DNA from 3 places in the Bradyrhizobium sp. WBAH42 genome. Region 2 is predicted to be linked to each of the others. Evidence: predicted binding sites of a transcription regulator. Region 2 holds the regulator's gene; each other region holds the start of a gene.
The links. Region 2 encodes PhoB, which activates phosphate uptake and scavenging genes when phosphate is short. Its sites were predicted from a motif close to TGTCATNNANCTGTCAT; they were not measured.
Positions count from the first base shown of each region.

Region 1 (10,696 bases), 680 kb from region 2:
GCAGCTGACGCTGGCGCCGCCCCTGCCGATGGCCGATCTGCTCGCCGAGCGCGACGGTGCGTTCGGCGCCGCCGCCGATCCGACGCTGCTGGCGCGGCTTTCGCTCAAGACCGGCGACCGCGTCACCATCGGCGCGGCGACCTTCCAGATCCGCTCGACGGTCGAGGCCGAGCCCGACAAACTCGCGGGCGGCATCGGCTTCGGGCCGCGCTTTTTGATCAGCGAGGCGGCCTTGCGCGCCACCGGCCTGATCCAGCCCGGCAGCCTGGTGCGCTGGGTCTACCGGGTCAAGCTGCCAGAGGCTGCGAACAACGAGCGCGCCACCGAAGCCTTCATCGCGGATGCGCGCAGCGCCGCGCCGCAAGCCGGCTGGGAGATCCGCAGCCGGTCCAATGCCTCGCCGCAGCTCGAGCGCAATATCAGCCGCTTCACGCAGTTCCTGACCCTGGTCGGCCTCGCCGCGCTGCTGGTCGGCGGCGTCGGGGTCGCCAATGCCGTCAAGAGCCACATCGACCGCAAGCTCGAGGTGATCGCCGCCTTCAAGGCCGTCGGCGCCACCGGCCGGGACGTGTTCGGCATCTACCTGGCGCAAGTGGTCCTGCTGGCGGCGATCGGATCCGTGATCGGCCTTGCGCTCGGCGCCGCGATGCCCTTTGCCATCGTTGGCCTGTTCGGCAAGCTGCTGCCGCTGCCGGTGGTGCCGGCCGTGCATGCCGACGAGCTCGCGCTGTCCTTCGTCTACGGCCTCCTCACTGCGCTTGCCTTCGGCCTGTGGCCGCTCGGGCGCGTGCACGACGTGCCGGTGGCCGCGCTGTTCCGCGACACCATCAGCTCCGAATGGCACCGGCCGCGTGCGGGCTATCTCGTGTTCATGGGGGTCGTGATCGCGCTGCTCATCGCGGTCGTGATCGGCCTGTCGTTCGACAAGCGCATCGCCGCGGTGTTCGTGGCCTCCTCCGTCGTGGTGTTCGCCTTGCTGCGCGGCATCGCCGCCCTGCTGATGGCGATCGCACGCCGGCTGCCGCGGACGCGGCTGCCGATGCTGCGGCTGGCGATTGCCAACATCCACCGGCCGGGCGCGCTGACGCCTTCAGTCGTGCTGTCGCTGGGACTCGGGCTCGCCGTGCTCGTCACCATCACCCAGATCGACGGCAATCTGCGCCGGCAGTTCCTGGCCGCGCTCCCCGACCAGGCACCGTCGTTCTTCTTCATCGACATTCCGAGCGCGCAGGCCGAGCAGTTCGACGCCTATCTGCACCGGATCGCCCCCGGCGCCCGAATCGAGGACGTGCCGATGCTGCGCGGGCGCATCGTCGCCGCGCGCGGGGTGCGCGCCGAGGAGCTCAAGCCCACAACCGATTCCGAATGGGTGCTGCAGAGCGACCGCGGGCTGACCTACACCGCCGAGCTGCCCAAGGGCTCCAAGGTGGTCGAGGGCGAGTGGTGGCGCGCCGATTATTCCGGCCCGCCGCTGGTCTCGATGGAGAAGAAGATCGCCGACGGGCTCGGCCTCAAGCTCGGCGACGAGGTGGTGGTCAACGTGCTCGGCCGCGACATCCCGGCGAAGATCAGCAATTTGCGCACGATCGACTGGCAGGGGCTCGGCATCAATTTCGTCCTGGTGTTCTCGCCCAACGCCTTCAAGGGCGCGCCGCACACCCACATCGCGACGCTGACGGAAGCGGGCGGAAATGCGGCGGGCGACGGCAAGATCATCAAGGAGATCGCCGACGCCTATCCGATGGTGACGAGCGTGCGCGTGCGCGAGGTGATGGAGACGGTCGGCTCGGTCGTGACCAATCTGGCACTGGCGATCCGCGGCGCCAGCGCCGTGACCCTGATCTCGGCGATCCTGGTGCTGGGCGGGGCGCTCGCCGCCGGCCACCGCCACCGGGTCTATGATGCGGTGATCCTGAAGACCCTGGGCGCGACGCGGCTGCGACTGCTCGGCGCCTATGCCCTCGAATACCTCCTGATCGGCCTTGCCACGGCGGTGTTCGGGGTGATCGCAGGCAGCATCGCGGCGTGGATGATCGTCACGCGGCTGATGACGCTGAGCTTCGTCTGGCAGGCCGGCAGCGCCGCCGGCGTGGTCGCGGCCGCGCTGGTCGTCACCGTCGGGCTCGGGCTTGCCGGCACGCTGCTGGCATTGAACAAAAAGCCGGCGACGGTGTTGCGAAATTTGTGACAAATTGAAGCGGCGGATCGAGCCGGAATCGCCCCGGTTTCCGCGATTAACCACGCTGCTCGTCAGCTCCACGTCAGGATTGCCGCCAAGGGCGACATTCGGCCGCGCGTGGAAGGTTGCAGCGAATGTGTTAGTTTCCCACATATCGAATGGGTTCGGGGCCCCGATTGTGAGCCAAAATTTAGTCGGCTGGCAACGGTCTCCGAGATAGAATTTGACGAACCGGCGGCATGGCGACCCTCATGCCGGACCGGACCAACCAACGGGAATTCGACCATGTCGGACCTAGACCGTAACTACGCTTCTCCTTTCGGCAGGGCCGCCGGGCGTGTCGACGCCGCGACGGTCGATGCCGGCCTGCGCGCCTATATGCTGCGCATCTACAACTACATGAGCATTGGCTTGGCCATCACCGGCCTTGCCGCGCTCGGCGTCTACATGGCCGCCGTGACCGACGTCCCGACGGCGGACGCCGTCCGCGTCGGCAAGCTGTTCCTGACGCCGTTCGGCTACGCCATGTTCGTCAGCCCCCTGAAGTGGCTGTTCATGCTCGCGCCGCTCGCGATGGTGTTCGTGATCTCGGCGGGCATCAACCGCCTGGCCCCCTCGACCGCCCAGATCCTGTTCTGGGTGTTCTCGGCGCTGATGGGCATCTCGCTGTCGTCGATCTTCCTGGTGTTCACCCACACCTCGATCGTGCGGGTGTTCTTCATCACCGCGGCCACCTTCGGTGCGCTGAGCCTCTACGGCTACACCACCAAGCGTGACCTGACCGGGATGGGCTCGTTCCTGTTCATGGGCCTGATCGGCATCATCATCGCCAGCCTGGTGAACCTGTTCCTGGCCAGCTCGATGCTGCAGTTCATCGTCTCGGTGGTCGGCGTGCTGGTGTTCTCGGGCCTCACCGCGTGGGACACCCAGCGGCTGAAGAACGACTACATCTACGGCTATGCCTCGGCCGGCGGTGACATCGCAGAGCGTGCGGCCATCACCGGCGCACTGTCGCTGTACCTGAACTTCATCAACCTGTTCACGCTGCTGCTGCAGCTCCTCGGCCAGCGCGAGTAGGCGACAGGACCGAGCGAACGACACGAACCCCGGCCGAGAGGCCGGGGTTTTTGTTTGGGGGGCGCGGGGGCGGCCACAAACACCGTCATTGCGAGCGCAGCGAAGCAATCCAGAGTCCCTCCGCGGATGCATTTCTGGATTGCTTCGCTGCGCTCGCAATGACGCTGCGGAGGCGGCGTAGCCCCCTTCCAGCAGTCGGATGAAGGCTCTATCCTTCCCGCCATGTCCGCACCCGATATCAGGCCCACCACCGAGGCCGACCTTCCCGCCATCACCGCCATCTACCAGCAGGCCGTCCGCGAGGGCACGGCGACGTTCGAGCTGGAGCCGCCTGACCTTACGGAGATGACGCGCCGCTATCGCGCGCTGATCGATGGCGGCTATCCCTACTTCGTCGCCATGCTGGACGGGAGCGTGGCCGGCTATGCCTATGCCGGCGCTTACCGGCCGCGGCCGGCCTATCGCTTCACAGTGGAGAACTCGATCTATCTGGATCCGTCCTTCCACCGCCGCGGCGTCGGCTCAATGCTGCTGGAACGGCTGATCGCCGAATGCGAGGCGCGCGGCTTCCGCCAGATGATCGCGGTGATCGGCGATTCCGCCAATGCCGGGTCGATCGGCGTGCACACAAGGTGCGGCTTCAAGATGATCGGCACGCATCCCAGCGTCGGGCTGAAATTCGGGCGCTGGCTGGACACGGTGATGATGCAGCGCGACCTCGGCGAGGGCGCGCGCACGGTGCCGGGGAAGTAAGCTCGGTTTCGTAGGGTGGGCAAAGCGCAAGCGTGCCCACCGTTCGCGGCGATTGAGATAGGACGTGGGCACGGCGCGGTGCGCCTTTGCCCACCCTACGGCAGCGTTCGTGCCGCTACACCACCGCCAGCTTGCGATCGATCACCAGCAGCACCCGCTCGAGCTCGTGGCCGCGGCGCAGGATCAGGCCGGTCGCCGAGATCACGCTGTACATGCCTTGCTTGCGCGCGAGGCGCGGGTCCTTCTCGATGCGGTAGATCGGCACTTCCGAGGCACGGCGATAGACCGAGAACACGGCGCGGTCCTTCAGGAAGTCGATGGCATAGTCGCGCCACTCGCCGTCGGCGACCATGCGACCGTAGAGATTGAGAATCCGGTGCAGCTCGAGCCGGTTGAAGGTCACCCGGTTCGGCGGCGCATGCGCCGCGGCGGGACGCGCCGCCGCGCGCTGCTCGCTCGGCTCGGCATCCTCCGACGTCAGACTCATGGGAAGCGCCTCCTCATCGCACGGCTATGACCCGGGTCCGCGAAGACGGTCCCCGGAACCGCGTTCATGACACTTGCATGATTGCGCCAACCGTTCCGCGCCGCAAGGGGCTCAACCGGTCGAATCGACAGTGCGTCCGGGCACACGCAAGGGTGGAACTCCGTCGCGGCAAACCGTCACGGGATCGTTAGCAGGAATCATAGTATCGCCGCTTTTCCGCCAACCGCCCGCCGCCCTGCATTGCGAAAAGACTGGTGTGCGTTGACCCGGTCCTTTCGGTTCCGGATTCCTCAGCCCCCAGCCCCCCGGGGTCGAACAGGATCGGGTCTGTACGCACGACAAGGAGGGCCAACGCAAGTTGGTCCTTTTTTGTTTGTGTCGCGATGTTTCCGGTTTTGCCGTCATTCCGGGGCGCGCCTCTTGGCACGAACCCGGAAATCCATTGCTCAGCTTGCACAATGGATCGATGGATTCTCAGGTGCGCAATTGCGCAGCATAGCTCGCGCTTCGCGCGCCCCGGAATGGCGAAGCATCAATTGCTGAGATGTTCTGCTTGCTTCAATGCAGCGACGTGTACGCCGCACCCAACATCGGGCCCGGTCGCTCGCGGCTGCCGTCCTGGACGTAGACCACTGCGCCGTCGACGCCGTCGCGCGTGAGATTTTCGATCGGCACCGTCCAGCTCTCCGGACGGCCGGTCCAGTCGCCGACCTTGAGCAGGTTGCGCACCACGTTGTGATAGGTGACCTGCTGTCCGCGATTCTCGCCGCGGGTGATCGCGATCGGCACCGACTTGGCGATCGAGCAGATCCAGACCTCGCCATGCGAGACCGTGGGCTCCTTGCTCGCGGCCACCGACACGTTGATCTGCTTGCCCGAGAGCGACATCGTCACCGGCACGCTCATCACGCCGTTGCCCTTGTCGGTCTTGCCGATCGCGTTCTCGATGCCGGCGCGATCGCTGCCGATGACATGCGTGGAGCCGTTGACCACGACCTGTGGCGTGTAGACCTCGCGGTCGCCGCGCATGCGCGAATAGGCGCGCTGCCGTGCAGAGAAACGCGAATCCGCCAGCGTGTCCTTCCAGCCGAGATAGTCCCAATAATCGATCGGCATGCTCAGCGCGATGACCGAGGGATCCTTGGAGAGATCGCCGATGATCTGGTCGGCGGGCGGGCAGGAGGAGCAGCCCTGCGAGGTGAACAATTCGACGACGGCGCGGGGATCAGCCTCGGCAGGACGAATGACGGCGATGATCGCACATATGCCGAGAGCTCCCGACCAGAGGGCACCGGACCAACGTGGAATCAGATGGGAAGCCGTCATTGTCGTCATGTCGAACGCCGCACACCGTTGCTCTCAGAGGGAAATCTTATCGCCGGATGGTCACCGTAGTCTTACGGGGCGCGGTACATTCATCCATCCGGGCCACCGTCCAAGGGGAGGTATTCCGCCGGGCGGGCCCATCTGAAGCGTACCGCAAACGCGCGAAGGCGGCCTTTGATAGGCCGCCTTCGTTAAGGCTTCTACTCACTTCGCAGTGAGCCATCGTTCACAAATCCGCGCTTACGCCGCGAGCTTGCGCAGCACGTAGTGCAGGATGCCGCCGTTGCGGTAGTAGTCGAGCTCGTCCAGCGTATCGATGCGGCAGAGCAGCGAAACGCGCTGCAGCGAACCGTCGCCGGAGACGATCTCCGCGGTCAGCTTCTGGCGCGGCTTGAGGTCGCCGACGAGGCCGCGCAGCGTGACCTTCTCGTCGCCCTTGAGGCCCAGCGACGACCAGGAGGTGCCTTCCTCGAAGGTCAGCGGCAGCACGCCCATGCCGACCAGGTTGGAGCGGTGGATGCGCTCGAAGCTCTGGCAGATCACGGCGCGCACGCCGAGCAGGCGCGTGCCCTTGGCGGCCCAGTCCCGCGAGGAGCCGTTGCCGTATTCGGCGCCGGCGAACACCACCAGCGGCACCTTCTCTTCCTGGTACTTCATCGCGGCGTCGTAGATCGACATCTGCTCGCCGTCGGGCCAGTGCTTGGTCAGGCCGCCCTCGGGGATGTTGCCATCGGCGCCCTTCAGCATGAAGTTCTTGATGCGGATGTTGGCGAAGGTGCCGCGCATCATGACTTCATGGTTGCCGCGGCGCGTGCCGTACTGATTGAAGTCGGCCGGACGCACCTGGTGCTCGCTGAGATATTTCCCGGCTGGCGAGGTGAGCTTGATCGAGCCGGCCGGCGAGATGTGGTCGGTCGTGATCTTGTCGCCGAACATGGCGAGGATGCGCGCCTCGACGATGTCGGTGACCGGCTCCGGCTCCTTCTTCATGCCATCGAAGTAAGGCGGGTTCTGCACATAGGTCGAGGACATGTTCCAGCGATAGGTCTCGCTCTCGACCGTCTTGATCTTGCGCCAGTTGGTGTCGCCCTTGAACACGTCGGCGTACTTCTTCTTGAAGATCGACGCGGTCACGAACTTCTTCATGAAGGCGTTGATCTCCTTGGTCGTCGGCCAGATGTCCTTCAGGTACACCGGCTTGCCGTCCTTGCCCTCGCCGAGCGGCTCGGTGGCGAGATTCTTGGTGACGCTGCCGGCAAGCGCATAGGCGACCACCAGCGGCGGCGAGGCCAGGTAGTTCGCCTGCACGTCCGGCGAGACGCGGCCTTCGAAGTTGCGATTGCCGGAGAGCACGGCGGCCGCGACGACGCCGTTGTCGTTGATCGACTTCGAGATCTCCTCGGGCAGCGGACCGGAATTGCCGATGCAAGTGGTGCAGCCGAAGCCGACCAGGTTGAAGCCGACCTTGTCGAGATCGGGCTGCAGACCGGAATTGGCGAGATATTCCGCGACGACCTGGCTGCCGGGGGCGAGCGAGGTCTTCACCCACGGCTTGGCCTTGAGGCCCTTGGCGGCCGCATTGCGCGCGAGCAGGCCGGCGCCGATCAGAACGCTCGGGTTCGAGGTGTTGGTGCAGGAGGTGATCGCGGCGATCACGACGTCGCCATGGCCGATATCGAAGTTCTTGCCTTCGACCGGGAAGCGCTTGGCCGGCTCCTCGGCCTTCTTGTACTCGCTGGCGAGCGCGAGCGAGAAGCCGTCCGCGACGGTGGGCAGCGCGATGCGGCCTTCGGGACGCTTCGGACCGGCCATCGACGGCACGACGTCGCCGAGGTCCAGGGTCAGCGTCTCCGTGAACACGGGGTCGGGCGACTTGGCGGTGCGGAACAGACCCTGCGCCTTGGCATAGGCCTGCACCAGCGCAACGCGGGCCGAGGCACGACCGGAGGTCTTGAGGTAATCGAGCGCGGCGGCATCGACCGGGAAGAAGCCGCAGGTCGCGCCGTATTCGGGCGCCATGTTGGCGATCGTCGCCTTGTCGGCGACCGAGAGATGGTCGAGGCCGGGGCCGAAGAACTCGACGAACTTGCCGACCACGCCAAGCTTGCGCAGCATCTGCGTCACCGTGAGCACGAGGTCGGTCGCGGTGACGCCTTCCTTCAGCGCGCCCTTCAGCTTGAAGCCGACGACATTGGGCAGCAGCATCGACAGCGGCTGGCCGAGCATGCAGGCTTCCGCCTCGATGCCGCCGACGCCCCAGCCGAGCACGGCGAGACCGTTGACCATGGTGGTGTGCGAATCCGTGCCGACCAGCGAATCGGGATAGGCGACCTCGAAGGTGCCGGTCTTCTTGCCGACCGTCATCTTCTCCTTCTTGGTCCAGACCGTCTGGGCGAGATATTCGAGGTTGACCTGGTGGCAGATGCCGGTGCCGGGCGGCACGACGGAGAAGTTCGAGAACGCCTTCTGGCCCCACTTCAGGAACTCGTAGCGCTCCTGGTTCTGCTTGTATTCCTCGGTGACGTTCTTGCCGAAGGCCTTGTTGTCGCCGAAGAAGTTCACGATCACGGAGTGGTCGATGACGAGATCGACCGGCACCAGCGGATTGATCTTTTCGGCATCGCCGCCGAGCTTCTGCATCGCGTTGCGCATCGCGGCGAGGTCGACCACCGCGGGCACGCCGGTGAAGTCCTGCATCAAGACGCGCGCCGGGCGGAAGGCGATCTCATGCTCCAGCGACTTCTTGCGCAGCCATTTCGACACCGCGACGATGTCTTCCTTCTTGACCGAGCGGCCGTCCTCGTTGCGCAGCAAATTCTCGAGCAGGACCTTCATCGAATAGGGAAGTTTGGAAATTCCCTTCAGACCATTCTTCTCGGCGGTAGGCAGGCTGTAATAGACATAGGTCTTGGCGCCGACCTTGAGGGTCTTTTTGCATTTGAAGCTGTCGAGCGAGGTCATGTAGGAGATCCCAATTGTTAGTTATACCCGGCAGGGTATTTTAACACCGTCAGCGTATCAGGCTGGGCCGCTTGCAGGGGCAGGTTGAGTTGCTGCATCAAGTAGTTCCGGGCTTATAGAAGCTTTCTAACCGCGCCGCCACAGCCACTATCGTGCTGCAGCAATCCGCGAGCCAAAAATTCCCATGCGCTACCCCAAGATTTCCTGAGGCCCGGCTGTGAGCGGATTGAACCAGGGCGACATGCGGCTGTCCGGTCACGGGCTGAGGTGCGTGCGGGGCGGACGCGAGGTGTTCGCCGGGCTCGATTTCGCGGCCGTCTCGGGCGAGGCCGTCGCGGTCGTCGGCCGCAATGGATCGGGCAAGACCTCGCTGCTGCGGCTGATCGCGGGCCTGCTCGTTCCCGCCGGCGGGACGATCGCGCTGGACGGGGGCGACGGCGAGCTGACCCTGGCGGAGCAGTGCCACTATCTCGGCCATCGCGATGCCCTGAAGCCGGCGCTGAGCGTTGCCGAAAACCTGACGTTTTGGGCCGATTTTCTTGGAGGAGAGCGTTTCGATGCGGCTGACAGCCTCGCCAAGGTCGGGCTCGACCACGCCACCCATTTGCCCGCCGGATTCCTGTCCGCGGGACAGCGCCGCCGGCTCTCGCTGGCCCGGCTGCTGACCGTCCGCCGCCCGGTCTGGCTCTTGGACGAGCCGACCAACGCGCTGGACGTCGCCGGTCAGGACATGTTTTCCGGATTGATGCGCGAGCACCTGGCTGGCGGCGGCATGATCGTCGCGGCGACGCATGCCCCGCTCGGCGTCGATTCGCGAGAGCTGCGGATCGGGGGGACGGCGTGATGCCGATGCACCCTCAGCTTTCCGAGCGGCTGGGCGCCGTGCTCTCCCTACCCTCCCCCCCTGTGGCCTCCCCCCCTGTGGGGTCCGAGGCCCCATGACCGCCCTCGCCGCCCTCATCCGCCGGGACATCCGCATCGCGCTCCGCGTCGGCGGCGGAGCCTTGATTGGCGTCTTGTTCTTTCTGACCGTGGTGGTGCTGATGCCGTTCGCGGTCGGGCCGGATCTGGCGCTGCTGTCGCGGCTGGGCCCGGCCATTCTCTGGCTTGGCGCGCTGCTGGCGAGCCTGCTGACCCTGGACCGGCTGTTCATGGCCGACCATGAGGACGGCTCGCTCGACCTGATCACGATGAGCCGGACGCCGTTGGAACTCGCTTGCGCCGCCAAGGCGCTGGCGCATTGGCTCGCCGCCGGCCTGCCGCTGATTGTCGCAACCCCCGTGCTCGGCCTGTTGCTCAACCTCGACATGGTCGCCACGGCGGCGGTGGCGCTGACGCTGCTGGCGGGCACCCCGGCCCTGACCTTCACCGGCATGATCGGCGCAGCGCTCGCGGTGACGCTGCATCGCGGCGGGCTGTTGATGGCCGTCCTGGTGCTGCCGCTGTCGATTCCCGTGCTGATTTTCGGCGTTGCGGCCTCTCAGGCGGTGATCGTCGGTCCCATGACCTTCGGCGCGCCGTTCTCGATCTTGTGCGCGCTGTCGCTGGTCAGCCTCGTGATCGGCCCGTTCGCGGCGGCGGCGAGCCTGCGCCATGGTCTCGATTGAGATCGGTCGGACCAACCTTGACCCCGATCAACTTTCGCCACGGGCTTTCGTGCTGATTGCCTGAGCGGCCCCCGGTGATTATCAGGATACCATGACGCTGATCGACCTCGCCAACCCCACGCGGTTCCTCGCGCTGACAGCGCGGGTGTTGCCGTGGCTGGCGGCCGCGACAATCATCCTGCTCACGATCGGTCTTTATCAGGCCGCCTACGCGCCGGACGACTATCAGCAGGGCGCGACCGTGAAGATCATGTTCATCCACGTGCCCAATGCCTGGCTGTCGATGTTCGTGTGGGGCGTGATGAG
Region 1 is NZ_CP036533.1:826,038-836,733, forward strand. Features, by position in the region: gene DCG74_RS03890 (ABC transporter permease) at 1-2,188, shown strand, start outside; gene DCG74_RS03895 (Bax inhibitor-1/YccA family protein) at 2,465-3,256, shown strand; gene DCG74_RS03900 (GNAT family N-acetyltransferase) at 3,479-4,009, shown strand; gene DCG74_RS03905 (DUF2794 domain-containing protein) at 4,125-4,496, opposite strand; gene DCG74_RS03910 (thioredoxin family protein) at 5,055-5,831, opposite strand; gene acnA (aconitate hydratase AcnA) at 6,063-8,783, opposite strand; gene ccmA (heme ABC exporter ATP-binding protein CcmA) at 9,025-9,627, shown strand; gene ccmB (heme exporter protein CcmB) at 9,722-10,390, shown strand; gene DCG74_RS03930 (heme ABC transporter permease) at 10,482-10,696, shown strand, end outside.
Region 1: DCG74_RS03905 (DUF2794 domain-containing protein) is a predicted target of PhoB. The motif match lies at 4,563-4,579, and genes of this name have one in related genera.

Region 2 (10,696 bases):
GTCTTGCCTTCGAGCGGCCTGACCGGCTGCTGCGCCTTCTGCTTCGCCTTCATGGCGGAAGAGGCGGCGAGCATGCTCTTGAGCTCCGACAGCGGCAGCTCGTTGATGTCCAGGAAGTGCTTTGGAGCTTTGTTGGGCGTCGTGCTCATCAGCTTGCCGCCCGCTTGGTCTGACTGGAGGAGATCGCCGTGCAGGCGCGTTCGAGCCGGCCGACGCTGTCCTCGATCTCCGCTTCGGTGACGATCAAGGGCGGCAGGAAGCGCACGACATTGTCGCCGGCCCCGACGGTGAGCAGCTTTTCGGCGCGCAGCGCCGCGACGAGATCGCCCGAGGGCACCACGGCCTTGATGCCGATCAGGAGGCCCTCGCCGCGCACCTCGCTGACGACATCGGGGTGACGATCGATCACGGAGGCGAGCTTCTGCTTGAGCAGCAGCGACATCTTCTGCACGCGGTCGAAGAAGCCGGGCTTGAGCATGACGTCGAGCACGGCGTTGGCAGCCGAGATCGCGAGCGGATTGCCGCCGAAGGTGGAGCCGTGCGAGCCGGGCCCCATGCCGGCGGCCGCATCAGCGGTCGCCAGCACCGCGCCGATCGGGAAGCCGCCGCCGAGCGCCTTGGCGAGCGACATCACGTCCGGTGTGACGCCGGTGCGCTTGTAGGCAAAGAGCTCGCCGGTGCGGCCCATGCCGGTCTGCACCTCGTCGAAGGCGAGCAACAGGCCGCGCTCGTTGCAGAGCTCGCGCAGCGCCTTCAGGAAGGCCGGAGGTGCAGCACGAACGCCACCCTCGCCCTGGATCGGCTCGATGAGAATGCCGGCGGTGTGCGGGCCGATCGCCTTCTTCACGGCGTCGAGGTCGCCGTGCGGCACCTGATCGAAGCCGTCCATCGGCGGACCGAAGCCCTCGAGATATTTCGCAGACCCGGTGGCGGCGAGCGTCGCCAGCGTGCGGCCATGGAAGGCGCCTTCGAAGGTGATGATGCGATAACGCTCCGGATGGCCCTTGGAGAAGTGATGATGGCGGACGAGCTTGACCACACCTTCCAGCGCCTCGGCGCCGGAATTGCAGAAGAACACGAAGTCCGCGAAGCTCTCATTGCAGAGGCGGCTTGCGAGCTTCTCGCCATCGGGGCTCTGGAACAGGTTCGACATGTGCCAGAGCTTCGTCGCCTGCTCCTGCAACGCCTTGACCAGCGCGGGATGAACGTGGCCGAGCGCATTCACCGCCACGCCCGAGGTGAAATCGAGATAGCGATCGCCATTGGCCGCGATCAGCCAGCAGCCTTCGCCGCGCTCGAAACCGAGGTCGGCCCTGGCGAAAACGGGGAGCAAATGCGGCGCGGCGCTGTTAGTCATGACGTCACTTGAATGTTGCGGACGGTGTGAGGCACGCATTGCGCAACGCACCATTGACCGGCCCCGGAAAACGAAACGTGCCGCCTTTTAAGGGCGGCACGTGGCACTATCTTATGCCTGGAAAGACGGGTGTCAATGCCGCCCGGAAAGCCTCGCGAAACGCTGAATCCGTAGTCTTGCGGTGCCGATTTTGCGGGTTTTTCACCACGGAACATGTGGAAGCGAGTCGGCGGACTCTTGCGCGGGAGTCACGCCATATTGTAGCGTTTGGACTGTCAGATACGACATCTCGTGCAGCAGTTCTGATCCCAAAAGTCCTCATGTACCGGCGTAAACGTTCGGGCGTCTTGAGCGCGCCCGGCGAGCCTTAAGGGATTCTGGCGGCACGGGTTTTTCAAGGCTTTAGGCAATCGCGGCGAAGGCTCCAGGATGGCAGGCGCGCTGCGAGGGAAAGGGTGCAATGACGGTTTTGACCTGGTCCGATGATCGCGTCGAGCAGCTGAAGAAGCTCTGGGAGGCCGGACTTTCGGCCAGCCAGATCGCGGCGGAGCTCGGCAATGTGACCCGCAATGCCGTGATCGGCAAGGTGCACCGGCTCGGCCTGTCCGGCCGCGCCAAGAGCCCTTCATCGGCAGCGCCGCGGCCGCGCAAGGCACGGCCCGCGCAGCACATGATGCGCGTGACGCGACCCGTTGCGCGCGGCAACACCGCGCTGGCGCAGGCCTTCGAGGTCGAGGTGGAAGCCGAGCCGGTCACCTACGACAACGTGGTGCCGATGAGCCAGCGCCTGTCGCTGCTGGAATTGAACGAGGCGACGTGCCACTGGCCGGTCGGCGATCCATCGAGCCCGGATTTCTTCTTCTGCGGCGGCAAGGCGCTCTCGGGCCTGCCCTACTGCGCCCAGCATTCGCGCGTGGCCTATCAGCCCGCAGCGGACCGCCGTCGCGCACCGGCGAAGCCGAGCACGCGCTGAGCTTGCGGAATTAGTTGATCGCCGAGATTACAGCCGTCACACGATGACGGCGCCACCTACTCAGTGTCATCCCCGCGAAGGCGGGGATCCATAACCACAGGGCGCGATCGTTGCGCGAGATGGTCACGCCGAGTCATCGTCAAACCACGTCCCGTGGTTGATCGCGACGAGCGCAAGCGCTCGCGCTGAGATCCCGGGCTCGCGCTGCGCGCGCCCCGGGATGACGGTTGAGGGTGTAGCCGCAGCTCACCACACCAACAGCTCGCAGATCTTACGTCTGCTCGGCCTTCGCGAAGCGATCATCCAGCGCGTAGCCGGCGCCGCGGACGGTGCGGATCGGGTCCTGCTCGCGGCCGAGATTGAGCAGCTTGCGCAGGCGGCCGATATGGACGTCGACGGTACGCTCATCGATATAGATGTCGCGGCCCCAGACGCTATCGAGCAGCTGCTCGCGCGAGAACACGCGGCCGGGATGCTCCAGGAAGAACTCCAGCAGGCGATATTCGGTCGGGCCGAGATCGATCGGCCGACCCGAGCGCGCCACGCGGCGCTTGTCGCGGTCGAGCTCGATGTCGCCATAGGCGAGCACGGTGGCGAGCCGCTCGGGGCTGGCGCGCCTGAGCAGACCCTTCACGCGCGCGAGCAGCTCCGGCACCGAGAACGGCTTGACGATGTAATCGTCGGCGCCGGTTGCGAGGCCCCGTACCCGCTCGCTCTCCTCGCCGCGCGCGGTGAGCATGATGATCGGCAGCTGCTTGGTCTCGGGACGGGTCCGAAGCCGCCGGCACAGCTCGATGCCCGACAGGCCCGGCAGCATCCAGTCGAGCACGATCAGATCGGGAATGTGCTCCTTGAGGCGGGTGTCGGCGTCGTCGCCGCGCATCACCGTCTCGACGTCATAGCCGTCGCCTTCGAGGTTGTAGCGGAGAAGCTCGGTGAGAGCTTCCTCGTCCTCTACCACCATAATGCGTGCGCCCATGTTGTCGTCGCTCCTTAGGTATTCGGCACCGTCGTGGCGAAGGTCGTCATGTCGCCCTTCGGCCGCTTGTCGGTGATCGCCTGGCCCTCGATCATGTAGAACACGGTCTCGGCGATGTTGGTGGCATGGTCGCCGATCCGCTCGATGTTCTTGGCACAGAACATCAGGTGGATGCAGAACGAGATATTGCGCGGATCCTCCATCATGTAGGTGAGGAGCTCGCGGAACAGCGAGGTGCAGATGGCGTCGACCTCCTCGTCGCCCTTCCACACCGCCATCGCCGCCGGCAGATCGTGCGCGGCATAGGCGTCGAGCACGCTCTTGACCTGCTGCTGCACGAGGTCGGTCATGTGCTCCAGGCCGCGGAACAGCTTGAGCGGATGGAAATCCGTCTCCAGCGCCGCGACGCGCTTGCCCATGTTCTTGGCAAGATCGCCGATGCGCTCGAGATCGGTCGCAACGCGCATGGCGCCGACGATCTCGCGCAGGTCGACGGCCATCGGCTGGCGGCGGGCGATGGTGAGCACGGCGCGCTCCTCGATGCGCTTCTGCAGCGCGTCGAGATCGGCGTCGGTGGTGACGACGCGCTGGCCGAGTGCCACGTCGCGGCGGATCAGCGCGTCGACGGAATCGACGATCATGCGCTCGGCGATGCCGCCCATCTCGGCGACCAGGCGAGTGAGCTCCTGAAGGTCGCTGTCAAAGGCCTTTACGGTATGTTCAGAACCCATATTCCGTCTCCTCAGCCGAACCGGCCGGTGATGTAATCCTGCGTGCGCCGATCGCTCGGCGACGTGAAGATCTTGCTGGTGTCGTCGAACTCGATCAGCTCGCCGAGATACATGAAGGCGGTCTTGTCGGAGACGCGCGCCGCCTGCTGCATGTTGTGGGTGACGATCGCGATCGTGTAGTTCTCGGACAATTCCTGGATCAGTTCCTCGACCTTGGCGGTCGAGATCGGGTCGAGCGCCGAGCAGGGCTCGTCGAACAGGATCACCTCGGGCCGCACCGCGACGGTGCGGGCGATGCAGAGGCGCTGCTGCTGGCCGCCGGAGAGCGACAGGCCGGAGGCATTGAGCTTGTCCTTGACCTCGTTCCACAGCGCGCCGCCGCGCAGAGCCTTCTCAACGCGGTCGTCCATCTCCGACTTCGAGATCTTCTCGTACAGACGAATGCCGAAGGCGATGTTCTCGTAGATCGTCATCGGGAACGGCGTCGGCTTCTGGAACACCATGCCGACCCGGGCCCGCAACAGGTTGAGGTCCAGCTTGGCGTCGAGGATGTTGGTCTGGTCGAGCAGCAGCTGGCCGGTGGCGCGCTGGCCCGGATAGAGGTCGTACATCCGGTTGAAGATGCGCAGCAGGGTCGACTTGCCGCAGCCCGACGGGCCGATGAACGCCGTGACGCGGTTGGTGCCGAGCGTCAGATTGATGTTCTTCAGCGCGTGGTGCTCACCGTAGTAGAAATTCAGGTTGCGCGCGGTGACCTTGGCGGGCGCCTCGGGCAGCGGCTGCGAGCCGGGATGAACGGTCGGCGCGCTGACGGAAACAGACATTTCACTCATTTTGCAGTCCTCTCGGCGCCAAGGATGCGCGCGCCAATGTTCAGGGCAAGCACGGTCAGGGTGATGAGCAGCGCGCCGCTCCAGGCGAGTTGCTTCCAATATTCGTAGGGGCTCTGCACGAAGTTGTTGATGGTGACAGGTAGGTTCGCCATCGTCTTGTTCAGGCCGAGGCTGAAGAACTGGTTCGACAGCGCCGTGAACAACAGCGGTGCGGTCTCGCCCGCGACGCGGGCGGTCGCCAGCAGCACGCCGGTGATGAGGCCGGAACGCGCGGCACGATAGGCGATGCGCTTGATCACCAGCGAGCGCGGCAGACCGAGCGCAGAGGCCGCCTCGCGCAGCGGATTCGGCACCAGCAGCAGCATGTCCTCGGTGGTGCGCACGACGACCGGGATCACGATGACGGCGAGCGCGAGGCTGCCCGCGATCGCCGAGAAGCCGCGCATCGGCACCACCACCGCCCCGTAGATGAACAGGCCGATGATGATCGAGGGCGCCGACAGGAGAATGTCGTTGATGAAACGGATCACCGAGGTCAGCTTGTCGTTGCGGCCGTATTCGGCAAGATAGGTGCCGGCGAACAGGCCGAGCGGCGCGCCGATGCCGACGCCGATCACGGTCATGATCAGTGAGCCGACGATGGCGTTGAGCAGACCGCCTTCGTTCGATCCGGGCGGCGGCGTGTTCTCGGTGAAGACCTGGAGGTTGAGCCCGGCCAGGCCGTTGTAGAGCAACGTCATCAGGATCAGCGCGAGCCAGGTGACGCCGAACGCAGCGGCTGCGATGCAGAGTCCGCGAATGACGATGTCCCAGCGGCGGCGGCGCGAATAGATCGGGTTCATGGCTTCACTTCCCCGCCTTGGTTTCCAGGCGCAGCAGCATCAACCGGGCGGCCGCGAGCACGAAGAACGTCAGCACGAACAGCAGGAGGCCGAGCAGGATCAGGCCGGACTGGTGCAGGCCGTCGCTCTCGGCGAACTCGGATGCGATCGCGGCCGAGATCGTGGTGCCCGGGGCGAAGATCGACGAGGAGATCCGGAACGAATTGCCGATGATGAAGGTCACCGCCATGGTCTCGCCCAGCGCGCGGCCCAGCGCCAGCATGACGCCGCCGATGATGCCGACGCGGGTGTAGGGGATCACGACGCTGCGGACGACTTCCCAGGTGGTGCAGCCGACGCCATAGGCGGCTTCCTTCAGCACCGGCGGCACCGTCTTGAACACATCGACCGAGATCGAGGTGATGAAGGGCAGCACCATGATGGCGAGGATCAGGGCGGCGTTGAACAGGCTGAGATAGGACGGGGGACCCGCGAAGATCGCGCCCAGCACGGGAACACCGTCGAACACCCTGATCATGAAGGGCTGGAAGGTGTTGGCTAGGAACGGGCCGAGCACGAAGAAGCCCCACATGCCGTAGATGATCGAGGGGATGCCGGCGAGCAGCTCCACCGCCATGCCGATCGGGCGGCGCAGCCATTGCGGGCAGAGCTCGGTGAGGAAGATCGCAATGCCGAGACCGACGGGAATGGCGATCAGCATCGCGATGAAGGAGGTGACGAGCGTGCCGTAGATCGGCCCGAGCGCGCCGAGCACCGGCGGATCGGCGGAGGGCGCCCAGCGCTGCGTCCACAGGAAGGAGATGCCGTATTCCTTGATCGCCGGGAACGCACCGACGATCAGCGAGATGATGATGCCGCCGAGGATCAGCAGCACCGAGATCGCGGACAACCGCGTGATCCAGTAGAAGGTGACGTCGCCGAGCTTGAACGCGCTCAAGGCCTTGGCGCGATCATATGGACCGGCAGCATCAATCACATTGCTCTCGACAGCCATCTCAGCCACGCCGATCCCCTGTGCCCGTTTTATATACGCTTGTTGTTGGTGGCGGTCCCGTGCCCCGGATGCGGTGCAGCGCGAAGCGGTGCGCCGCTGATCCGGGGCCTGGTGCTTGTGGGTCCCGGCTCTGCGGAGCGGCACACTGGACGATGCTTCGCATCGCCAGGGCCGCACCGCGTCCGGGACACGAGAGCTCTACTTAGCTCTTGATCTCGGCAGCCCAGGTCTTCTCGATCAGCTGGACGACGCTGTCCGGCATCGGGATATAATCGAGCTCTTCAGCCGCCTTGCCGCCGTTCTTGAAGGCCCAGCGGAAGAACTTGATGGCTTCCTGCGAGGCCGCCTTGTCGGTGGCGGACTTGTGCATGAGGATGAAGGTCGCCGCCGTGATCGGCCAGGACTTCTCGCCGGGCTGGTCGGTCAGGATGACGTAATAGCCGGGTGCCTTGGCCCAGTCGGCGTTGGAGGCGGCCGCCTGGAAGGCCTCGACGGTCGGCTGCACCGGCTTGCCGGCCTTGTTGACGAGACCGGTGTAGGTCAGCTTGTTCTGCTTGGCATAGGCGTACTCGACGTAACCGATCGAGTTCTTGGTCTGGCTGATGTTGCCCGACACGCCTTCGTTGCCCTTGGCGCCGACGCCGACCGGCCACTCGACCGCGGTGCCCTCACCGACCTTGCTCTTCCAGTCCGCGCTGGCCTTGGAGAGGTAGTTGGTGAAGTTGAAGGTGGTGCCCGAACCGTCCGAACGGCGGACTACGGTGATCGCCTCCGAGGGCAGCTTCGCGTTCGGATTGAGCTTCTTGATCGCGGCATCGTCCCACTTGGTGATCTTGCCGAGATAGATGTTGGCCAGGGTCTCGCCGTCGAACACCAGCTCGCCGGGCTTCACGCCCTCGAGGTTGACGACAGGGACGATGGCGCCCATCACCATCGGCCACTGGACGAGGCCGTCCTTCTCGAGCTGCTCGGCCTTGAGCGGCGCGTCGCTGGCGCCGAAGGTCACGGTCTTGGCCTGGATCTGCTTGATGCCGCCGCCGGAGCCGATCGACTGATAGTTCAGACCGTTGCCGGTCTCCTTTTTGTAGGCGTCAGCCCACTTCGAATAGATCGGGAACGGGAACGTCGCGCCGGCACCCGTGATGTCGGCAGCAAAGGCTGCCGTCGCCGATGCGGCGACCAAGCCAGCAGCGACGAGAGTTTTGAGGAAATTCATGCTGGTCTCCATACAGGGGAGCGAAGCGCCATCCGCGCCCGATCGCGCTCCCCGTGCCGCCCGTTTAGGAGCGGTCGGCTGTGCTTTTACGAAGGTTTCGTGACAGCTGGATGACACAGTCAACCGACTGAAATCGCTTGATTTTTGGGTCTAAGCCGGCGTCTTGGCCTGGGGAAAACAGGCGGTAAAAGTGGCGCCCTGCCGGGGCACGCTTTCGATCAGAAGCCGACCGCGATGACGGTTAAGAATATGTTTCACCAGCGATAATCCGAGCCCGGTGCCGCCCTGCGAGCGGCTGTCGCCGACATCCACCCGGTAGAAGCGCTCGGTCAGCCGGGGCAGGTGCTCGGGCGCGATGCCAGGGCCGAAATCGCGGACCATGACCCGGATTTCCTGAGTTCCATCAGTGGCCGCGCTCGATGTCAGCGACACGATGACGCGTCCGCCCGAGGCGCCATATTTGAGCGCGTTCTCGATCAGGTTCTCGAACAGGCGGAGCAGTTCCTCCCGGTCGCCCGCGATCATCACCGGCGGCTCCGGCAGGTGGATGTCCACCTCGACCTGACGCTCGCGCGCCAGCGGCTCGAGCCCGTCGGCGACCTGGCGGATGATCGGGACGAGATCGACCAGGGTGTCCGGCCGGACATGGGCCGACAGCTCGACCCGCGACAGCGACAAGAGATCGTCGATCAGGCGCGCCATGCGCGTCGCCTGATTGTGCATGATGCCGAGGAAGCGCTCGCGCGCCTTGGGATCGTCCTTGGCCTGACCCTGGAGCGTATCGATGAAGCCCGACAGCGCCGCCAGCGGCGTGCGCAGCTCGTGGCTGGCATTGGCGACGAAATCGGCCCGCATCTCCTCGACCCGCCGCAACGGCGTCTGGTCGTGGAAGGTCATCAGCATGCATTTGTCAGTGCCGCCGAAGCTGGTCGGCACCGGTACCGGCGTGATGATCAGCTCCATCCAGCGATCGACCGGAACATGATCGAGATAGGTCGCGCGCCGCGGCTCGGTGGTCGCGATGGCCTCGCGCAGCGCGGTGATGATCTCCGGCGAGCGCAGCGCGAACTGGGCGAGCTCGTTCCGGCGCAGCGCCGGCGCGAGCTGGGCGGCCGCGGCATTGAGGTGGACGACGCGGCCGGCGCGGTCGAGCAGCACCGCCGGATCCGGCATGCCGGCAACCACCGCGGCCACCGCCGCGCTCTCAACCGGGTTGATGCGCCTGACGTCGTCGCGGGAGGCGGCGGGATCGTGCAGCCGCCACGGGATCAAGGCGGCCGCCGCGATGCAGAGAAACACGATTGCGGCGTGCAGCGCCGACAATTCGCCGAGCGAGACCACGACGGACAGCGCCAGCGCCGCGGCGATCAGAATGATGGTCGAGTGCCGCAGCCGGTCGGACCAGGGCTGGGCGGAGGGAGAAGAGGGGGCGTCGATCGCCATCGGGGCGGGCTTCTCCTGGGGGCTGTCCTTAAGGACCTGACACCGGTCAGGCGCCGCTGTCGCTGCGCTCTCTCACATAGGCGGCTTCAGGCGCAGGACCAGGGTCCAGCTTGAGCGCCGCCTGTTGCAACCGCTTCGATCGGGCGCCGATGATAACTTCTCGAAACGTCAGCAAGATTACAGATAGGACGAACGGAGACAGATAATAGAGGACGCGGAACAGCAGCATGCCGCCCAGGAGCTCCTCCCGGTCCATCTGCCAGAGGCCGACCAGCATGGCGGCGTCGAACACCCCCAAGCCCCCGGGCGAATGGCTGGCGAAGCCGAGCAGGGTCGCCGAGACGAAGATCACCGCGACCACGACGAAGCCGAGATTGGGCTCGTCCGGGACCAGCACGTACATCGCCAGCGCGCAGAAGCCGAGATCGACGATGCCGATCGCGATCTGGAGCAGCGTCAGCGGGCCGCCCGGCAGCACCACGGTCCAGGGGCCGCGGCCGACCACCCGCGGCTGGGTCCAGACCCAGACCACATAGCCGATCAGCGCCACGATGATCATCAGCGCCAGCGTCCGGTTCAGCCAGGCCGGCAGCTGGTCGATCGAGGCCGCCGCCTCCGGATGGTAGGAGATGCCGAGGCCGAGCACGGCGGCATTGCCCAGCCAGAACGTCAGGCCGGCGAGAAAGCAGATCTTTGCGACGTCGATCGCGTTCAGCCCGTAGGCCGAATAGATGCGGTAGCGCACCGCACCGCCAGTGAAGACGGATGCGCCGACATTGTGGCCGATCGAATAGCTGGTGAAGGCCGCGAGCGCGTTGATGCGATAGGGCACGTGGGCATGGCCGATCGCGCGCGTGGCGAAGAGGTCGTAGAAGGTCAGCGTGAAATAGCCCGCAGCGACGAACAGCGCCGCCATCGCAATCTGGCTCGGCTCGGTACTCTTGATCGCTTCGAGGACCTCGTTGAAATCGATGCCCCGCAGCATGTGGTAGAGCACATAGCAAGCGATGCCGATGACCGCGATGCTGATCACAACTCCAAGCTTATGCAGGATTTGCTTCTGGCGCAGAAACGTCGTCACCCTGCGTATGGCTTCCAGCATCTAGACCTCGAACAACGCTTCAACGGCCAGGGTGGCCGGCGGACAGGCGGACGCGCAGGCATTCAACGAACCCGCGCTGCCGGCGCCGGCATCGCGCATGCCCCCCGCCCCTCCACTAGCGCGTTTTCGGCCGAAGTGGAATTCGGCAATTCGAACAAAAACGCGTGCCTTCAATATTTTAGGCAGGGTTGCGGCTCCCGGTGCAGGGGTTGGCGCTTTCGGCGGC
Region 2 is NZ_CP036533.1:1,501,254-1,511,949, reverse strand. Features, by position in the region: gene argF (ornithine carbamoyltransferase) at 1-149, opposite strand, end outside; gene DCG74_RS07035 (aspartate aminotransferase family protein) at 149-1,357, opposite strand; gene DCG74_RS07030 (GcrA family cell cycle regulator) at 1,818-2,330, shown strand; gene phoB (phosphate regulon transcriptional regulator PhoB) at 2,602-3,309, opposite strand; gene phoU (phosphate signaling complex protein PhoU) at 3,324-4,040, opposite strand; gene pstB (phosphate ABC transporter ATP-binding protein PstB) at 4,052-4,873, opposite strand; gene pstA (phosphate ABC transporter permease PstA) at 4,870-5,715, opposite strand; gene pstC (phosphate ABC transporter permease subunit PstC) at 5,720-6,709, opposite strand; gene pstS (phosphate ABC transporter substrate-binding protein PstS) at 6,912-7,925, opposite strand; gene DCG74_RS06995 (ATP-binding protein) at 8,076-9,368, opposite strand; gene DCG74_RS06990 (lysylphosphatidylglycerol synthase domain-containing protein) at 9,415-10,470, opposite strand.

Region 3 (10,696 bases), 3.2 Mb from region 2:
ACCGGAAGGCCGCGCGCGACGCATTCGAGATAGACCGGCACCACGTAGGGTGCGAGCAGAGGTCCGACATAGTCATCGAGCGAAACGCCCTTGCCGGTATGCCCATAGGCGCGCGAGATGCGCGTGCCTTCGCTCTGGATGACGAGACGCGGCGTCGGCGTCGAAAGCTCCACCGTATAGTAGATCAGATCCGACAGCTCCTCCTCGAGCCGTGCGGGCTGATACTCCCAGATCGCCGGAGCGATCTGCTGACGCGCATAAAGTCGCAGCCACGTGTTCAGGAGATCGCGCTGCCGGATCGACTTGACGACGGAGGGAGCCGCGCTTGCAAAATCCAAAGCAATATTCTCCGCACGTGAAAAACCCGCGCATGATCGGGCTTGCGGGGAAATTATTGATGAAGGCTGGCGCGGGAGACGAAAGACCGTTAACGACGGCTTGATGGCCGGTGCCTTGCGAACCGGGAAGGCCGGGCAGGCACGACATCGACCTCTGCGACTAAGGGAGCATTTGTATCCCAGCCGAAGGCCTGACCTGCTCAGCTTTCCGCCTTGCCTAACCCCCGTCACCTCCGGCATATTCCGCGCCCGGAGGCGGCGCCCCGGTGGGCTGCAAGTCCTCCGGACAGCCGAAGCAACAAGGACAGCCACGCGCCGCGCGGGCAGGGGGAAAACTGTTTGGCCGATGAGTTCATTCTCGAAACGGAAGGCTTGACCAAGGAGTTCGCGGGCTTCTTCGCCGTCCGCGACGTTGCGCTCAAGGTTCGCCGTGGGAGCATTCATGCGTTGATCGGCCCGAACGGGGCCGGCAAGACGACCTGCTTCAATCTCTTGACCAAGTTCCTCAAGCCGTCGGCCGGGAAAATCCTGTACAAGGGGCAGGACATCACCGCGATGGCGCCGGCGGATGTGGCCCGCATGGGGCTGGTCCGTTCGTTCCAGATTTCGGCGGTGTTTCCCCATCTCACCGCGCTGGAGAACGTCCGCGTCGCGCTGCAGCGCCAGCATGGCTCCTCGTTCGACTTCTGGCGCTCCAAGTCGGTGCTCAACCGCTTCAACGATCGCGCGCGCGAGCTTTTGAGCGACGTCGGCCTCAGCGAGTTTGCCAATACGCCCGCGGTCGAGATGCCCTATGGGCGCAAGCGGGCGCTCGAGATCGCAACCACGCTCGCGCTCGACCCGGAGATGATGCTGCTCGACGAGCCGATGGCCGGCATGGGCCACGAGGACATCGACAAGATCGCGGCGCTGATCAAGCGCATCTCCGCGAAATACACCATCCTGATGGTCGAGCATAACTTGAGCGTCGTGGCCAACCTCTCCGACATCATCACCGTGCTGACGCGCGGGCAGGTGCTCGCGCAGGGCCATTACTCCGAGCTCACCAAGGACGAGCGCGTCAAGGAAGCTTACTTGGGAGCCGGTCATGCCTGACACTGCGATCGCCGAGGCTCCGGCCAAGACTGCGACCGGCGGGAACATCCTGCAAGTCCGCAACCTCGAAGCCTGGTACGGCGAGTCCCACATCCTGCACGGGATCAACTTCGACGTGAATGCGGGCGAGGTCGTCACCCTGCTCGGGCGTAACGGCGCCGGCAAGACCACGACGCTGAAGTCGATCATGGGCATCATCGGCAAGCGTGCCGGTTCGGTGAAGTTCAACAACCAGGAGATCATCCGCGCGACCTCCGATAGGATCGCGCGTATGGGCATCGCCTTCTGCCCGGAAGAGCGGGGCATATTCTCCAGTCTCGACGTCCGCGAGAACTTGATGCTGCCGCCGGTGATCCGTGAAGGCGGATTGTCGCTCGAGCAGATCTTCGAGTTGTTCCCGAACCTGAAGGAGCGGCTGAACAGCCAGGGCACCAAGCTCTCGGGCGGCGAGCAGCAGATGCTCGCGATCGCGCGCATCCTGCGCACCGGCGCGAGCTTCCTGATGCTGGACGAGCCCACCGAGGGCCTCGCGCCCGTCATCATCCAGCAGATCGGCCACACCATTGCGCGGCTCAAGAAGGAGGGCTTCACCATCCTTCTGGTCGAGCAGAATTTCCGCTTCGCCTCCACCGTCGCCGACCGCTATTACGTGGTCGAACACGGCAAGATCATTGACGGATTTTCCAATTCCGAGCTTGCCGCCAACATGGACAAGCTCCACACCTATCTCGGTGTGTAGCCGAGCAGGCCGGACGATCGAGAGTAACTATCAAAGGAATATTGGGAGGCTGATTATGAAGCACGGCATTTCGGCAATGTTGCTCGGGACGGCCCTGGCGCTCGGCGCGGCAGGTGGCGCAGTCGCGCAGGACAAGAACATCAAGATCGGCGTGCTGACCGACAATTCGGGACTTTATGCCGACCTCGGTGGCGCTGGCTCGACCGTCGCCGCACAGATGGCGATCGAGGATTCCGGGCTCGCTGCCAAGGGCTGGAAGCTCGACCTGATCTCCGCCGACCATCAGAACAAGCCCGATATCGGCTCCACGATTGCTCGGCAATGGATCGACGTCGAGAAGGTCGACATCTTCATGGATGTGCTGAACTCCGGCGTTGCGCTGGCGGTGAACAACATCGTCAAAGAGAAGAACTCCATCCTGATCAACACAGGTGCGGCGACGTCGGATCTCACCAACGCGCAATGCTCGCCGAACACGGTCCACTGGGTCTATGATACCTATATGCTGGCCAACAGCACCGGGCAGGCGCTGGTGAAGGCGGGCGGCGACACCTGGTATTTCCTCACCGCGGACTACGCCTTTGGCCATGCCCTCGAGCGCGACACCGCCGCGGTCGTGGTGAAGTCGGGCGGCAAGGTGATCGGCAATGTCAAGCATCCGCTGAATACTGCCGACTTCTCGTCGTTCCTGCTTCAGGCGCAGGCCTCCAAAGCCAAGATCATCGGCATGGCGAATGCCGGCGGCGACACCACCAACACCATCAAGCAGGCAGCGGAGTTCGGCATCGTCTCCGGCGGCCAGAAGCTTGCGGGCCTGCTGCTCTTCATCACCGACGTGCACTCGCTCGGTCTGAAGGTGGCGCAGGGCCTGAACTTCACCGAGACCTTCTATTGGGACATGAACGACGGTACGCGCGCGTTCTCCAAGCGCTTTTCCGAGCGCATGAAGAACAAGGCGATGCCCTCGATGGTGCAGGCCGGCGTCTACTCGGGTCTGCTGCACTATTTCAAAACGCTGGAGGCGATGGGCGGCAACCCGCATGACGGGGCCAAGGTGGTCGCCAAGATGAAGGAGATGCCGACGGAGGATCCGCTGTTCGGCAAGGGAACGATCCGTGCGGACGGCCGCAAGCTACATCCCGCCTATCTGTTCGAGGTCAAAAAGCCCGAGGAATCCAAGGCGCCCTGGGACTATTACAAGCTGATCGGCACGACCCCCGGCGACCAGGCCTTCCGGCCGCTGTCGGAAAGCGCCTGTCCTCTGGTGAAGAAGTAACGGTGAACGATGCAGGCCGGTGCGCAACGGCGCCGGCCTGTTGTTGAGGAATAAAAGGGACCGGGTGCGGGATCGATGCAGGCTCTTTACGCTCAGCTACTGGTGGGACTGATCAACGGCTCGTTCTACGCGCTGCTCAGCCTCGGGCTTGCCGTCATCTTCGGCATGCTCAACATCATCAATTTCGCCCACGGCGCGCTCTACATGATGGGCGCCTTCGTCGCCTATTTCCTGTTGAACCTCGGCGGCATCAATTATTGGTGGGCGCTGCTGCTGGCGCCGATCATCGTCGGCATCTTCGGCATGATCCTGGAACGGACCATGCTGCAATGGCTGACCGGACTCGATCATCTCTACGGCCTGCTCCTGACCTTCGGCATCGCGCTGATCGTGCAGGGCGTGTTCCAGAACTATTTCGGCTCCTCGGGTCTGCCTTACGCCATTCCCGACCAGCTCAGGGGCGGCATGAATCTCGGCTTCATGTTCCTGCCGATCTACCGCGGCTGGGTCGTCGTGTTCTCGCTGGCGGTGTGCCTTGCGACCTGGTTCCTGATCGAGAAGACGCAGCTCGGCGCTTACTTGCGCGCCGCCACCGAAAATCCGACGCTGGTGCGCGCCTTTGGCATCAACGTGCCGCGCATGATCACGCTCACTTACGGTCTCGGCGTCGGTCTTGCCGCGCTCGCCGGCGTGCTCTCGGCACCGATCAACCAGGTGCGGCCGCTGATGGGCGCCGACCTCATCATCGTCGTGTTCGCGGTGGTCGTGATCGGCGGCATGGGTTCGATCATGGGCTCCATCATCACCGGCTTCGCGCTCGGTGTGATCGAGGGCCTGACCAAGTATTTCTACCCCGAGGCCTCCAACACCGTCGTGTTCGTGCTGATGGTGCTGGTGCTCCTGGTGAAGCCAACGGGATTGACGGGAAGGGCGGCCTGAGATGACAACCCTGACGGACGACACGCTGCCGACAACCCCGCGCGCGATGCGCGACGAGATGACCGTGTTCGTGGCGATGGCGCTGCTGCTGGCAGCGGTGCCGTTCACGGGCCTCTACCCGTTCTTCGTGATGCAGGCGCTGTGCTTTGCGCTGCTCGCCTGCGCGTTCAACCTGCTGGTCGGCTATGGCGGCCTGCTGTCGTTCGGCCACGCCATGTTCTTGGGGACAGCCGGCTATTGCAGCGCGCATGCGCTGAAGGTGTGGGCGCTGCCGCCGGAGCTCGGCATTCTCGTCGGCGTGGCCGCGGCGTTCGTGCTCTCGATCATCACGGGCTACATCTCAATCCGCCGCCAGGGCATCTATTTCTCGATGATCACGCTGGCGCTGTCGCAGCTGTTGTACTTCATCTATCTCCAGGCCCCGTTCACCCATGGTGAGGACGGCATCCAGGGCATCCCGCAAGGACGCATGTTCGGCCTGCTCGATCTCTCCAAGCCGACGGTGCTGTACTATGTCGTGCTGGTCGGCTTCCTCGCCGGCTTCCTCCTGATCTTCCGCATCATCAACTCGCCGTTCGGCGAGGTGCTGAAGTCGATCCGCGAGAACGAGCAGCGCGCGATCTCCCTCGGCTACCGCACCGACCAGTACAAGTTCCTGGCCTTCGTCCTGTCGGGGACGCTCGCCGGCTTTGCCGGCGCGCTGAAGGTGTTCGTGGCGCAGAACGCCTCGCTCACCGACGTGCACTGGTCGATGTCGGGCGAGGTCGTGCTGATGACCCTGGTCGGGGGGCTAGGCACCATTTTCGGTCCCGTGGTCGGCGCCTTCGTGATCATCGCCATGCAGCAATATCTGGCGGGTTTCGGCCAGTGGGTGACGGTGATCCAGGGCGCGATCTTCGTGGTCTGCGTGCTCACCTTCCGCCGCGGCGTCATCGGCGAAATCGCGCATTACTTCCGGCGTTCGCTCTAAGCGGCTGATATTGCACCAATTTCATTGGTGCAGGAAAGCGGTGGATGATCCGGCTCCGCGGGCGTGAGATGACGCGCGCGGATCGAAAATGGTCTATGACAGTTTTATGACAGCCCCTCGCGGGCCTGACCATTTTCAACCGGTAGCCAATCCCCATGATGCGATGGTTTCGTGCGTTCCTGCCCAAGGAAGAACGGTTCTTCGACCTGTTCGACCGACATGCCCAGACCGTGATCCAGGGCGCAATCGCCCTGCAGGGCATGCTCAATGGGGGTGAGGAGACGCCGGTCTATTGCCAGCGCGTCAACCAGTTCGAGAACGACGCGGATAACATCACCCGCGAGGTGCTGACGGCGGTGCGCCGCACCTTCATCACCCCGTTCGACCGCGGCGACATCAAGAACCTGATCACCTCTCTGGACGATGCCATCGACCAGATGCAGCAGACAGCCAAGGCCGTGATGCTGTTCGAGGTGCGCGCCTTCGAGCCGCCGATGCGCGAGATCGGCGGACTCCTGATCGAATGCGCCAATCTGGTGGGACGCGCGCTGCCTTTGATGCAGTCGATCGGTCCGAACGTCGCCATGCTGACCGCGATCACGGAAGAGCTCGGCAAGCTGGAGGGCCGGGTCGACGATCTCCACGATATCGGGCTGAAGGAGCTGTTCCTCAAGCATCGCGACGGCAATGCGATGGATTTCATCGTCGGGGTCGAGATCTACGACCATCTCGAGAAGGTGGCGGACCGCTTCGATGACGTTGCGAACGAAATCAACAGCATCGTCATCGAGCAGGTATAGGGCCTCGCCGTGGATGCCGCGTTGGGTCTTCCCGTCCTGGTCGGCTTGATCGCCGTCGCGCTGCTGTTCGACTTCCTGAACGGCCTGCACGACGCCGCCAATTCGATCGCGACCATCGTCTCGACCCGCGTTCTGCGGCCGCAATTCGCGGTGTTCTGGGCCGCCTTCTTCAATTTCATCGCCTTCCTGGTGTTCGGGCTGCACGTCGCCCAGACCATCGGCACCGGCATCATCGATCCCGCGGTCGTCGACGCCCAGGTGATCTTCGCAGCGCTCGTCGGCGCCATCGTCTGGAATCTCGTGACCTGGGCGCTCGGCATTCCGTCCTCGTCCTCGCACGCACTGATCGGCGGGCTGGTCGGCGGCGGCATGGCCAAGGCCGGCATCTCGGCCGCGGTGTGGAGCGGCCTCTCCAAGACCGTGCTTGCGATCGTGCTGTCGCCGCTGGTCGGCTTCCTGCTCGCGATGTTGCTGGTGGCGATCGTGTCCTGGGCCTCGGTGCGCTCGACGCCGTTCGCGGTCGACCGCGCCTTCCGCATCCTGCAATTCGCCTCCGCCTCGCTCTATTCGCTCGGCCATGGCGGCAACGACGCGCAGAAGACCATGGGCATCATCGCGGTGCTGCTCTATTCGCAGGGCCATCTCGGCAGCGACTTCTCGGTGCCGTTCTGGGTGATGCTGTCCTGCCAGGCGGCGATGGCGCTGGGCACGCTGATGGGCGGCTGGCGCATCGTCCGCACCATGGGCCTGCGCATCACCAAGCTGACGCCGATGCAGGGCTTTTGCGCCGAGACGGGGGGCGCGGCAACGCTGTTCATGGCGACCTATCTCGGGGTTCCCGTCTCGACCACCCACACCATCACAGGCGCCATCGTCGGCGTCGGCGCCGCCCGCCGCGTCTCGGCGGTGCGCTGGAACGTCGCCAGCTCGATCGTCTATGCCTGGGTGATCACGATCCCGGCCTCGGCCATCGTGGCCGCGCTGACCTGGTGGGTGGTCCAGCTCGTCAGGTAACGAGCTTCAGTCCGATGATGCCGGCGACGATCAGGCCGATGCTGGCGAGGCGGAAGGCCGTGGCCGGCTCGCCGAACAGGACAATGCCGAGCGTCGCCGTGCCGACCGCGCCGATGCCGGTCCAGACCGCATAGGCGGTTCCGACGGGCAACGATTTGAGCGCAAGTCCGAGCAGGATGACGCTGCCGGCCATGGCCGCCAGCGTGACCGCGGACGGAACAAGCTTGCTGAAACCTTCGGTGTATTTCAGGCCGATCGCCCAGGTGATCTCGAGAAGACCGGCGACGAACAGGATGCTCCAGGCCATGACGACCCTCCATCAAGGCAGGGTCGTCCCCGCGGCTGAGGTGCTGATGGGCGGGGAAGGCCGTCCTCCCCCAAGACTGATATAACCAAGCGTCGATATGGGGCTGGCCGGAAGTCCCCGCAATCACCAAATGAGGCTTGATCAGGCCCGTTTTCCCTGCCACACGCTCCCGCCATGTCCGACATCGCCACCACCACAGCCGAATCGCCGGCCCGTTCCCCGCTTGCCGCTGAGGTGGCGCGGCGGCGGACCTTTGCGATCATCTCCCACCCCGACGCCGGCAAGACCACGCTGACCGAGAAGCTGCTGCTGTTCGGCGGCGCCATCAACCTCGCCGGCCAGGTCAAGGCCAAGGGCGAGCGGCGCAACACGCGCTCGGACTGGATGAAGATCGAGCGCGAGCGCGGCATCTCGGTCGTGACCTCGGTGATGACCTTCGAGTTCGAGGGCCTCGTCTTCAACCTGCTGGACACGCCGGGCCACGAGGACTTTTCGGAGGACACCTATCGCACGCTGACGGCGGTCGATTCCGCCGTGATGGTGATCGACGCGGCCAAGGGCATCGAGGCGCGCACCCGAAAACTGTTCGAGGTGTGCCGGCTGCGCGACATCCCGATCATCACCTTCATCAACAAGATGGACCGCGAGAGCCGCGACGTGTTCGAGCTGCTCGACGAGATCGAGAAGACGCTGGCGCTCGACACCACGCCGATGACCTGGCCGGTCGGCCGTGGACGCGACTTCCTCGGCACCTATGACGTCGTCAATGGCGGCGTGCGCCTGCTCGAAGGCGGCGGCGCCAAGACCGGCGCGGCGCAGCAGATCGCGATCGAGGAATTGGCCAAGCTCAACGCCAATCTCGACGTCTCCGCCGTGAAGGACGAGCTCGAGCTCGTCACCGCGGCGTCGAAGCCGTTCGAGCTGGAAGCGTTCCGCGAGGGCCATCTGACGCCGGTCTATTTCGGTAGCGCGCTGCGCAATTTCGGCGTCGGCGATCTGCTGGAAGGTCTCGGCAAGTTCGCGCCCGAGCCGCGCGCGCAGGACAGCGACCAGCGCAAGGTCGAGGCCACCGATCCTCGCATGAGCGCCTTCGTGTTCAAGATCCAGGCCAACATGGATCCCAACCACCGCGACCGCATCGCGTTTGCGCGCCTCTGCTCGGGCAAGCTCAGCCGCGGCATGAAGGCGAAGCTGGTGCGCACCGGCAAGAGCATGCCGCTGTCGAGCCCGCAATTCTTCTTCGCGCAGGATCGCTCGGTCGCGGACGAGGCCTTCGCCGGCGACGTCGTCGGCATTCCCAACCACGGCACGCTGCGCATCGGCGACACGCTGACGGAAGGCGAGGAATTCAACTTCGTCGGCGTGCCGAGCTTTGCGCCGGAAATCGTGCGCCGCGTCCGTCTCACCGACGCAATGAAGGCGAAGAAGCTGAAGGAAGCGCTGCAGCAGATGTCGGAAGAGGGCGTCGTGCAGGTGTTCCGCCCCCGCGATGGCGCCCCGGCGCTGGTCGGCGTGGTCGGCGCGCTGCAGCTCGACGTGCTCAAGGCGCGGCTCGAGGCGGAATATTCGCTGCCGGTCGAGTTCGAGGTCAGCGAGTTCCAGCTGGCGCGCTGGGTCTCCTCGGAGGACCGCAAGAAGCTCGACACCTTCATCGCCGCCAACACCTCGAGCATAGCCGACGACGTCGACGGCGATCCCGTCTATCTCGCCCGCAACGAGTTCTATCTCGGCTACACCCGGGAGCGGGCCGAGGGCATCGAGTTCAGCAACGTCAAGGACGTCAAGAAGAAGGGGTAGGGCGGCGCGCCCTCCACTGGGCGGCCACATACCCGCTGCGCAAGCACACCCTCCGCTGTCATGCCCCGGCTTGACCGGGCATCCAGTACGCCGCGGCCTGTCGATTCAGCCACTACCGTCTCGGAGTACTGGGTCGCCCGGTCAAGCCGGGCGACTACAGCGTGCCTGAACGCGAGCATGTGAACGCGCGCGGACTTGACGCGTTCATGGACAGCGCCACTTTTCTCGTGACCTTGCGAGCTCACTCCATGTGGCGCGGCATTCTCGTTCTGACCCTGCTGACGATCTCAACGATCGTCGTCGACGCACGGCCGCGCCAGATCAATCCGATCCCGTTCGCGCACGAGCCCTGCAGCGTGCTCGACGGCGAGCCCTGCACGCCGTCCTATTGCAGCCCGCTCGAACCCGGGCCATGCATTCCCGAGATCGATTACCCTTACGGCCAGAACCTCCAACTCACCGTCGAAAGCGTGCCGGCGGAAGCTGATCGCGCCAAATATCAAAAGCCCGATCACGACCTCGATACGATCGGCGACCTCTTCGCCGCGCTGCGCAGCTGCTGGTCGCCGCCATCGGACCGTGCGCGCACGGGCATGCAGATGTCGGTGCGTTTCAGCTTCAACAAGGCCGGCGGCCTGATCGGCCCGCCGCGCCTCACATACGCGACTGCGGGTGTGCCGGCGGATATCCGAACCACCTATCTCAACGCGATCAATTCATCGCTGAAGGCCTGCCTGCCGCTGAAGTTCACGAGCGGTCTTGGCGGGGCGTTGGCCGGGCGACCCATCGCCATCCGTTATGTCGACAATCGGGAGCTCGGCAAGTAGCGCGAGTTGCGAGCGGCAGCCAATCGATGATACCTCAGAGCCGGGGGCTGCTTTGCGGGGAGGGTGTCGTGGGTCTGCTGGTCATGATCCTGGGGCTGGTGCTGTTTTTTGCATCCCATATTTTCACAACCAAACGAGAGGCACGCGCGCAGGCGATCGCGAGGCTGGGCGAGGGGACCTACAAGCTGCTCTATTCGGCGGTCTCGCTGGCAGGGCTGGCGCTGATCATCTGGGGCTATGCCCACTACCGCAGCTCCGGCTGGATCGACGTCTGGTATCCGCCGAAGGCGATGAAGCACATCACGCTGGCCTTGATGCTGCCTGCAATCATCCTCGTGGTGGCGTCCTACATGCGTGGCCGCATCTACGCGACGCTGAAGCATCCAATGCTGGCCGGCATCAAGCTGTGGGCCGCGGCGCATCTTTTGGCCAACGGCGATCTCGGCTCCATCATCCTGTTCGGCTCGTTCCTGGGCTGGGCGGTCTATGACCGCATCTCGCTTAAAGCTCGCACCGACGCCGGCGGCCCGCCGATTCCGGTCGGCGGCGTCACCAACGATCTGATCGCGGTCGCGGTCGGCGTGGTCGCCTATC
Region 3 is NZ_CP036533.1:4,673,094-4,683,789, forward strand. Features, by position in the region: gene DCG74_RS21670 (hypothetical protein) at 1-338, opposite strand, end outside; gene DCG74_RS21675 (ABC transporter ATP-binding protein) at 678-1,433, shown strand; gene DCG74_RS21680 (ABC transporter ATP-binding protein) at 1,426-2,172, shown strand; gene DCG74_RS21685 (ABC transporter substrate-binding protein) at 2,228-3,448, shown strand; gene DCG74_RS21690 (branched-chain amino acid ABC transporter permease) at 3,524-4,387, shown strand; gene DCG74_RS21695 (branched-chain amino acid ABC transporter permease) at 4,389-5,357, shown strand; gene DCG74_RS21700 (DUF47 domain-containing protein) at 5,513-6,157, shown strand; gene DCG74_RS21705 (inorganic phosphate transporter) at 6,167-7,171, shown strand; gene sugE (quaternary ammonium compound efflux SMR transporter SugE) at 7,164-7,478, opposite strand; gene DCG74_RS21715 (peptide chain release factor 3) at 7,653-9,275, shown strand; gene DCG74_RS21720 (hypothetical protein) at 9,524-10,102, shown strand; gene DCG74_RS21725 (NnrU family protein) at 10,171-10,696, shown strand, end outside.
Region 3: DCG74_RS21700 (DUF47 domain-containing protein) is a predicted target of PhoB. The motif match lies at 5,453-5,469, and genes of this name have one in related genera.